Regions from separate parts of the Paenarthrobacter sp. NPDC089307 genome, predicted to be linked through region 3. Evidence: riboswitches for the same ligand, from Rfam matches in the RefSeq annotation. Region 3 holds a riboswitch; each other region holds the start of a gene.
What was found. Region 3 has a riboswitch for S-adenosylmethionine ahead of AB0N72_RS04825 (homoserine O-acetyltransferase). Riboswitches for the same ligand answer to the same signal wherever they lie in the genome.
Positions count from the first base shown of each region.

Region 1 (2,192 bases), 420 kb from region 3:
GATCGACGGCATCGGCGCCCAGACGATCATCACCTACTTCGTGGTGTACACCTTGGGCCTGCTGATCGGCCAGGACATCTGGCAGCGCGTCTTCACCGCCAAGACCCCCACAGTTGCCCGTTGGGGCGGCGCCACGGCAGGCGTTTACTGCATCCTGTACGGCATCGCCGGCGCCCTGATCGGCCTGGCAGCCCGCGTCGCCCTCCCGAACATCGACGTCGCCAACCTCGGCAAGGACGTCGTCTACGCAGAGGTCGCAACACACATCCTGCCCGTCGGCATCGGCGGCCTGGTTATGGCAGCAGCCGTTGCCGCCATGATGTCCACCGCTTCGGGCGCCTTGATCGCCGCCGCTACGGTGGCCCGCGCCGACGTCGTCCCGTTCGTGGCCAGCTGGTTCGGCAAGACCATCAACACCGATGACACCGAAAACCCCGAGCACGACGTCAAAGCGAACCGCTACTGGGTCCTGGGCCTGGGCATCGTTGCCGTACTCATTTCCATGGCGGCCCAGGACGTGGTTGTCGCCCTCACCATTGCCTACGACATCCTGGTAGGTGGCCTGCTGGTCGCCATCCTTGGCGGCTTGGTCTGGAAGCGCGGAACGGGCATCGCTGCCGCATGGTCCATGGCAGTCGGCTCGGTTCTGACACTTGCCCTGCTCATCATGTACGCGGTTGGTGCCATCCCCAGCGAAGATGGCGTCTACGCCAACGAGCCCATCTACTGGGGCCTCGGCGCCTCCCTGCTGGTCTACATCGTGGTCTCCCTGCTGACGCCGCCTACCGACGCAACTGTCCGCGAAGCCTGGGACAAGCGCGTTGCCGGCGCAATTTCGGAGGAATTGCCGCCGGAAGTTCACCCGGTCGGCAGCAAGTAACGTACAGAGCTGAACCCGAATAAAGCAATTTACGACGGCGGTGCCGCCCCTTTCCGGGGCAGCGCCGCCGTTTGCTTGCGTCCGGGACGCAGTAGCCAGGGCTGCCTTGCGCCACGGGGTATCGCCTTGCGTCACGGGGTATCGCCTTGCGCCTGGGCGTATGAGGTACTGTTGTCCCAGCTTCAAGAGATGTGGCGCCAAGCTCCGACTGGCCGCACACCAACCCCATGTTCACGGGTGGTTCGGATGAGGAAGCGGCCCGTCCCGGACCTGAGACAACCGAGCGGGCAAGAGCACACTCCCCGGGAGCAGCACCTTGCCATACCAGAGCGAGACCAGCCAAAGCAGCGCACGCCCGGCCCGTGGCACCCCATCCGGCGCCCGGGCAGGCACGGTGATTCCCGCCGTCGACCTTTACCTCGGCACGGTGACCATAGTGGCCAGGAACAACACCATGCATTTCCGGCATCCCCAACCGCGGCAGATCGCCGCCGCGCTGGCGCAGGCCGTCCGTCCTTCCACGTGGTGTGAGGCTTCCAGGACGCTGACGGTCACGATTGCCGCGGTGGGGAAACGGGACGGCCAGCCACGCACCTTCACCTTCGACAGCCGGGAAGGGGCCTAGATTTCCTCTTCCTCGCCGCGGAATTCCTCGGTTTCGTCGATCGGCACCACGCGTTCGTCGTCCTCGGGGGCGTCCACTTCCTCCACCCAGGGTTCATCCACTTCCTGGTCTTCGGCGTAGTCGTACGCCGGGTCCGACTCGATGGTTGTCCGTTCCGGATAGTTGGCGTGTGATTCGGTGGTGTCCATGCTGCTACCTCCGTCCCGTGGGCCCTTCAAGGCCCGTTGGCCAAATGCGGGGAGGTCCCCCGCCCCTGTCCTTCCATCTTGGGCACCGGCGCAAGCGGCGGTCAAGGAAGGCCGCACAAAAGGGCAGGCCGCGATCGGAGATTACGGCGCACCGAACATTCCAGCTAAGGAATACCAGCCAAAAATCCCCGCAAATACGCGGTAGTGTGGACCGTGCAATGGGGCCTCAACAACCCCACCAAGCACAGGAGATAAAGTGCAGATGCACCAGGAATCCCACAGTTCGTCGAGCCCGGCTCCGGACCCCACCCCCGAAACCGGAACCGCCAACACGGCCGGAGACCCCGCAGCACCCACGGCGTCGGACATACGGCGCTGGCGGCAATACTTGGCCGACGAACGCGCTGAAGCCGCGGTCTACCGTGAGCTCGCCCAGCGCCGCGATGGGGAGGAACGCCAGATCCTGCTGGCTTTGGCCGAGGCCGAAGGACGGCACGAG
Region 1 covers NZ_JBFBHE010000002.1:596,376-598,567, forward strand. Annotated here, with positions in the region: gene AB0N72_RS06615 (sodium:solute symporter) at 1-880, shown strand, start outside; SAM riboswitch class IV at 1,061-1,180, shown strand; gene AB0N72_RS06620 (hypothetical protein) at 1,197-1,505, shown strand; gene AB0N72_RS06625 (hypothetical protein) at 1,502-1,693, opposite strand; gene AB0N72_RS06630 (VIT1/CCC1 transporter family protein) at 1,956-2,192, shown strand, end outside.
Region 1: another riboswitch for S-adenosylmethionine. It lies ahead of AB0N72_RS06620 (hypothetical protein); the one in region 3 lies ahead of AB0N72_RS04825 (homoserine O-acetyltransferase).

Region 2 (2,192 bases), on a different contig from region 3:
GGAGGGCGACTCGAAGAAGACAGCCGTGGTCGGCTCGGAGAGTGCCTCGCGCCACTGATCCAGGTCCGGGCCGTCAACAAATACTGTCTCCACGCCCCAGCGCGGCAGGATTTCGTTGAGGATCACGAAGCAGGAGCCGAAGAGGGAGCGGGCAGCAACCACGCGGTCGCCGGCAGCCAGCAGGGCGCCCAAGGCGGTGAAAACCGCGGACATGCCGGACGCCGTCGCAAAGCACGCTTCGGTTCCTTCGAGCAGCCGCAGCCGCTCCTGGAACGTGGCCACGGACGGGTTGCCGTAGCGGGAGTAGACGAAGCGTTCGTCCTCGCCGGTGAAGGCGCGTTCTGCGGCGGCGGCGGATTCGTAGACGAACCCGGAGTTGAGGAAAACGGGCTCGGCGGTTTCCTGGAAATTAGTGCGGTCAAGTCCACCGCGAACGGCCTGCGTGTCGGGGCTCCAGGCGGCGGCGTCGGGATTGAAAGTCACTTAGTCGGTCCCCAGGTTCGTCGGCAGGCCACGGTTTTTCCAGCCATTCACGGTTCGCTCGCCGTAACGGTCGGGCTCGCCCTCGAAGCCTTCCAGCACGTTGTAGGCGGTGAATCCGGCCTGTGTGGCGGCGATGGCGGCGGAGACGGACCGCTGTCCGGAACGGCAGATGAAGACGAGCTCCACGCCGTCGTCCTCAGGTGCCTGCTGTTGCAGGTCCTCGATAAAGCGGGAATTCGGAATGCCGCCAGCGAGGTTCCACTGGATGAACAGGGGGTCGTTCTCGGTGGCCTTGGTGTCGGGAATGCCGATGTGCGCCCATTCGCCCTCGGTCCGGACGTCCACCAGGATGGCGCCCTGTTCAAGCTTGGCCCACGCGTCGTGCGGGGTCAGGTCACCTGCGTAGCTCATGCGTGGCCCTCGAATGCTTCTTCGTCGTCGGTATCCAGTTCGTCAACGGCGTTGGCAACTGCGGCGTCGGCGCTGGCAATCGCTGCGGGCAGGACGACGGCCTGGGCCACGATCACGTCGGTGCCGTTGAACGTGGCCGCGGGGCTGCCGTGCAGCACATACCCCTCGGCCAGGGCGTTGGTGATCCGCTCGCAGAAGTCGCGGGTATCCGGGCCTGTAATCAGGCGGTAGGAGAGTCTGTCTTCAGTGGGTTCAGGCATTGCTGGTGCTCCTCAGTCACGCTTGCAGTTCGAGTTGTCGATACGCCGAGTAGTCACCTGAGGCACCCCGCCGGAGAGAGGGTTGCCGACCAGCAAGTCAGGGCTTCGCGCTGGTGCTCATTACTCAAGAAAAACGTAACATCCACGACGGCGGCCGTCACCGCCGCCGTCGTCATGTTGCGTAATCGGAGGGTGCTGGAGTACGGGTCCAATTAAGACGTCCCGGGAGCATAATTGACGCAGTACGACCCCCTGTAACTTCGTATGAAATCAGGTCGCGGTGAACGGACAGAGCAGTTCTACACTCAAGCCCATGCTGCATTTTGGTTGGTTCGTGGGGCACGGATTCGGGGTCCAGGGCTGGGGAACTCCGGGCTACAGCCTGGGCTATGACTGGAAGAAGCCCGCCCTGTACCAGGAGGCCGTCCGCGCCTTCGAGCAGTCCGGCCTGGACCTGTTCATCATCGAAGATTCCCTCACTGTTCCCGACACCTACGGCGGCACGGCCGAGGTTTCGCTGGCGCATGCCTCCTTCGCTCCCAAGCACGACCCCTTGGCCTTGGTCCCGTATTTGTTGTCCGCCACGGAGCACCTTGGGATCGTGCCCACGGTCAGTGCTTCCTTCTACCCGCCCTTTACGGCCGCCCGGCTCCTTGCCACGCTGCAGCACTTCTCGGAGGGGCGACTGGGTTGGAACGTGGTCACCTCGGGCAGCGACCTCGCGGCCCAGAACTATGGGCTTGACCAGCAGATCGAACACGACCGCCGGTATGAGAAGGCGGAGGAATTCGTCGACGTCGTCACGCGGCTTTGGCGGAGTTGGGAACCCGGTGCGGTGCTTGAGGACGTGGAAGCCGGGGTGTTCGCGGACCACAGCAAAGTTCATCCGATCAACCATGACGGCGATTTTTTCAAGGTCCGCGGGCCACTGAACACGGCTCCATTGCCGGAGGAACCCGTGCTGGTGCAGGCGGGCGCTTCTCCGCGGGGCAAGGCCTTCGCCGGAGGGCACGCCGATGTGGCGATCGCTTTGGCGCG
Region 2 covers NZ_JBFBHE010000007.1:84,619-86,810, forward strand. Annotated here, with positions in the region: gene AB0N72_RS17440 (O-succinylhomoserine sulfhydrylase) at 1-483, opposite strand, end outside; gene AB0N72_RS17445 (rhodanese-like domain-containing protein) at 484-894, opposite strand; gene AB0N72_RS17450 (DUF1737 domain-containing protein) at 891-1,154, opposite strand; SAM riboswitch class IV at 1,168-1,279, opposite strand; gene AB0N72_RS17455 (NtaA/DmoA family FMN-dependent monooxygenase) at 1,435-2,192, shown strand, end outside.
Region 2: another riboswitch for S-adenosylmethionine. It lies ahead of AB0N72_RS17450 (DUF1737 domain-containing protein); the one in region 3 lies ahead of AB0N72_RS04825 (homoserine O-acetyltransferase).

Region 3 (2,192 bases):
CAACGGCCAGATTGCCATGGAGGACTACATGAAGCAGCGTGCGGAGATCATGAACGGCTGAGCACCGGTACCGCAGGAATCCGGTGGCTCAGGCGAAGAACGCGCCGCGAAGCTGCTCCGACAACTGGCCGATTTCCGTGAGGAAGCCATCGTGGCCGATCGGGGCCGCGATGGTGTGCACCGGAACAACGCCCGGAAGTGCCGCTGCCAGTTCCCTGGACTGGGCTGGGAAATACAGCCTGTCCGTGTCCACCGCAGCTACGAAGAATTCAGCTGTCGTACGCGAAAGGGCCTCCTCCAGCGTGCCGCGTCCACGCGTGATGTCGTGGGACATGAGTGCTTCGGTGATAGCGATATAGCTGTTGGCATCGAATCGGCGGACTAGCTTCGTCCCTTGGTGATCAAGGTAGCTTTCCACCTGGTAGCGTCCGCGCTCGCCCAGCACTGCCGCAGCCAGTGGTGACTCCTGGTGCTGGGCTTCCCTGCCGAACCTCAGGTCCAACTCAATGGCTGAGCGGTAGGTGATGTGGGCGATCCGGCGGGCCAGCGCAAGGCCGTGTTCCGGGGCCGCGCCGCCATAGTAGTCCCCGTTGTTGAAATGCGGGTCCTGCCGGATGGCGAGGGTTTGTGCCTGGGCGAAGGCAATTTGTTCGGCAGTACTGTAGGCGCCCACCGAAATGACGGCGCAGCGCTTGACCCTTTCCGGGTACGTAACGGCCCATTCGAGCGCCCTGGCCCCGCCCATCGAGCCGCCCAGGACAGCATGCCAGGCTTCAATCCCCAGCAGGTCCGCCAAGCGGGCTTCGGCGACGGTGCTGTCACGAAGAGTCACCAGCGGGAACCGCGACCCCCAGGGCTTGCCGTCGGGCGCTTTGGAGGAAGGCCCGGTGCTTCCGTAACAGCCGCCCACAATGTTGATGGATATGACGAAGAAACGGTTGGTGTCGATGGTGGCACCGGGCCCCACGAGCTGCTCCCACCAGCCTTCCTCGTCCGTGGCACCGCGGGCAACATGGGTGCTTCCCGTCAGGGCATGTTGGATAAGGACAGCATTGGAGCAATCTGCGTTGAGTTGTCCCCATGTTTCGTAGGCCAGTACGACGTCGGGGAGGTAACCGCCGGCTTCGAGCGCCAGCGGACCTATGCCCGCGTATTTGACTGTTCCGTCTTCTTCACCGGATTTGGGAAGGGCTGTAGCAGTGATGGTCATTCCTTTGATACCTAACCTCGCGCTTGCCTGTCGCCTTGCGTGCGAACAGGCCAGGTCCTCACCCGGGGCACCCCGCCGCGGAAGGAGGGTTGCCGGCCAGCAAGCCGGGGCTATCTGCTGGCACTCATGACCTAATACGTAGAGTCTAGGAAAAACACCATGGTTCTGGCGAAGAATGTGACACCAGTGTGACGTTCAGGGCTCTTTTGATTCACCAAAGAGCACCCTGGACTGCCGCCCGGCGAATAATCGTCGATCCGGGCGGCAGGCCTGAATGTATCAGCTGTGTGCGTGAACCGCCTGCTCAGGCACCCTTGGCAGCGCGGAAGCCGGCTTCAAGGTCGGCAATGATGTCGTCGATGTGCTCAATGCCAACGGACAGGCGGACCAGGCCCGGGTTGACGCCGGCGACGAGCTGCTGCTCCGCAGTCAGCTGGCTGTGGGTGGTCGACGCCGGGTGGATGACCAGGGAGCGGACGTCGCCGATGTTGGCCACGTGGGAGTGCAGTTCGAGCCCGTCCACGAAACGTTTTCCGGCTTCCACGCCACCCTTGATGTTGAAAGCGACGATGGCGCCCGTGCCTTGGGGACCGTACTTCCGGCCGCGCTCGTACCAGGGGCTGGACGGCAAGCCCGCGTAGGCGACCGATTCGACGTCGTCATGGTCCTCAAGCCATTGAGCCACCTTGGTGGCGTTGGCCACATGGCGTTCCACACGCAGGCTCAGCGTCTCCAGGCCCTGGGCGATGAGGAAGGCGTTGAAGGGGGCCACTGCGGAGCCGAGGTCGCGAAGAAGCTGGACGCGGGCCTTCAGGATGTAGGAGAGGTTGGCGCCAAGGGCACCGTCCTTGCCGAGATCGCGGGCATATACCAGCCCGTTGTAGCTGGGGTCCGGGGTGTTGAAACCCGGGAAGCGCTCAGGGTCCTTGCCGAAGTCGAAGTTGCCGGAATCAACGATCACGCCGGCAATGGCCGAACCGTG
Region 3 covers NZ_JBFBHE010000002.1:177,781-179,972, forward strand. Annotated here, with positions in the region: gene AB0N72_RS04820 (hypothetical protein) at 1-61, shown strand, start outside; gene AB0N72_RS04825 (homoserine O-acetyltransferase) at 89-1,210, opposite strand; SAM riboswitch class IV at 1,225-1,342, opposite strand; gene AB0N72_RS04830 (bifunctional o-acetylhomoserine/o-acetylserine sulfhydrylase) at 1,515-2,192, opposite strand, start outside.

Region 4 (2,192 bases), on a different contig from region 3:
GGACGAGGGCGAACCGGTAGTCGGCGTGGTCAGCGCCCCGGCCCTGGGCAAACGTTGGTGGGCCGCCAAGGACATGGGTGCGTACATGGGCAGGTCCCTGGCCTCGGCAACGCGCCTCAAGGTCTCCAATGTTTCCCGCCTGGCCGACGCCTCCATGTCCTACTCCAGCCTTTCCGGCTGGAAGGAACGCGGCAACCTCGATGAATTCCTGGGCCTTACCGAGGACGTCTGGCGCACCCGCGCGTACGGGGATTTCTGGTCTTATTGCCTGGTGGCCGAGGGCGCTGTGGACATCGCCTGCGAACCGGAGCTGAATCTCTACGACATGGCGGCCCTCGTCCCCATCGTTACCGAAGCCGGCGGTCGCTTCACATCACTGGAGGGCGAAGACGGCCCGTTTGGAGGCAACGCCCTGGCCACCAATTCCATCCTGCATTCGGAAGTCCTCAAGCGGCTCAATCCCGGACTGGATGACCTGCTTCAGCCCCCGGCCTGAGTCCCGGCCATCCTTCGGCTCTTCGAATTTTCGACGGCGGCAGCCCACTTTTGTGGGCAGCCGCCGTCTTTTCTTCGCCGAAACGAGCTTTTGGCGCTCCACGTAACAAAGTGCTTAACAAACTCCACGGCTTTGGAACGGTCCCCGGATGTGCCTTAGCCTTTTTTACAGGTCACGAGTGCCAGCGCTAAACCCCGGTTAGCTGGCCGGCAACCCTCCATTCGCGGTGGGGTGCCCCGGGTGACGACCCGGCCGGTCCGGAACGGATGCGGCAAGCGCGGATCCCCTGCGGGGGTCCCTCTTGAGTGAGGTCCCATGAGCACTGTCACGTTCAACTCAAACATCATTCCTTCTTTCGTTGACGAATCCGTCCCTCTGTCAGCCGCTGCGCGTCCCCTTGCGGCAGTCACCGGCGCCGAGCTGCAGGCTCCGCTAATCCAGGGCGGCCACGTCCGCTACGCCAACCTCGACTACGGGGCATCGGCACCTGCACTGACCATCGTCTCGGCGTACCTTAACGAGGTCCTGCCCTACTACGCCAGCGTCCATCGCGGTGCAGGATTCGCCTCACAGATCAGCACTTCCGTCTATGAAAACTCGCGGAACATTGTGCGCGAGTTCGTTGGTGGCCGGGCCGATGACTCCGTCATTTTCACCCGGAACACCACCGACTCGTTGAACCTGTTGGCCGGCTGCCTTCCCCAAGTGGATGGCCGGTTCGCTGGCGAGGTCCTGTACCTGGACATTGAGCACCACGCCAATCTGCTGCCCTGGCAAGGAGTGCCGCACCGCAGCGTCGTCGCCGCTCCCACCTTGGCCGGGACACTGGAAAAGATTGAAGCCGAACTGGCCCAGGGCGGCGTCAGCCTCCTGGCCGTCACTGGCGCCTCGAACGTCACTGGCGAGATCCTGCCCATCGCCCGTCTTGCCGCCTTGGCGCACCAGCACGGCGCCCGGATCGTAGTGGACGCCGCGCAGCTCGCTCCGCACCGCCGGGTCAACATCTCCGAGGCAGACATCGACTACATCGTTTTCTCCGGGCACAAGCTCTACGCTCCGTTCGGCGCAGGAGTGGTGGTGGGCCGCCCGGACTGGCTCGACGCCGGCATCCCGCACCTGGCAGGCGGTGGCGCTGTCCGCGAAGCCCGTCTGGACTCTGTCAGCTGGGCCACCGGGCCGGCACGGCACGAGGGCGGGTCCCCCAACGTCCTGGGTGCAGCAACACTCGCCCGGGCCACCCAGGTAATCGCGGGCCTGGACCAGGAAGAGTGGCACGCGCACGAAGCCGGCATCCGCAGCTACCTCGTTGACGGCCTGGAAGCCATCGACGGCGTCACTGTCCACCGGATCTTCAGCGATTCCGAGGACACCATCGGAGTGGTCAACTTCTCCGTGGAAGGTTTCGACGCCGGCCTGGTCGCTGCATATTTGGCCGCCGAGCACGGCGTGGGCCTCCGCGACGGCCGCTTCTGCGCCCACCCCTTGCTCAAGCGGCTTGGGCTGCCCTCGGGTTCCCTGCGGGCAAGCTTCGGCGTCGGCTCCCGGTTGGAGGACGCCACCAGGCTGCTGGCGGGCATCGAGGAACTCAAGCGCAACGGCCTCGGGTGGGACTACGTCGTGGATGAGGGCCGTTGGGTACCCGCCAACGACCACCGCAGCTACCCCGAGTGGGCACCCAACACCCCGGGCACAGCCG
Region 4 covers NZ_JBFBHE010000004.1:339,258-341,449, reverse strand. Annotated here, with positions in the region: gene hisN (histidinol-phosphatase) at 1-496, shown strand, start outside; SAM riboswitch class IV at 667-780, shown strand; gene AB0N72_RS11870 (aminotransferase class V-fold PLP-dependent enzyme) at 812-2,192, shown strand, end outside.
Region 4: another riboswitch for S-adenosylmethionine. It lies ahead of AB0N72_RS11870 (aminotransferase class V-fold PLP-dependent enzyme); the one in region 3 lies ahead of AB0N72_RS04825 (homoserine O-acetyltransferase).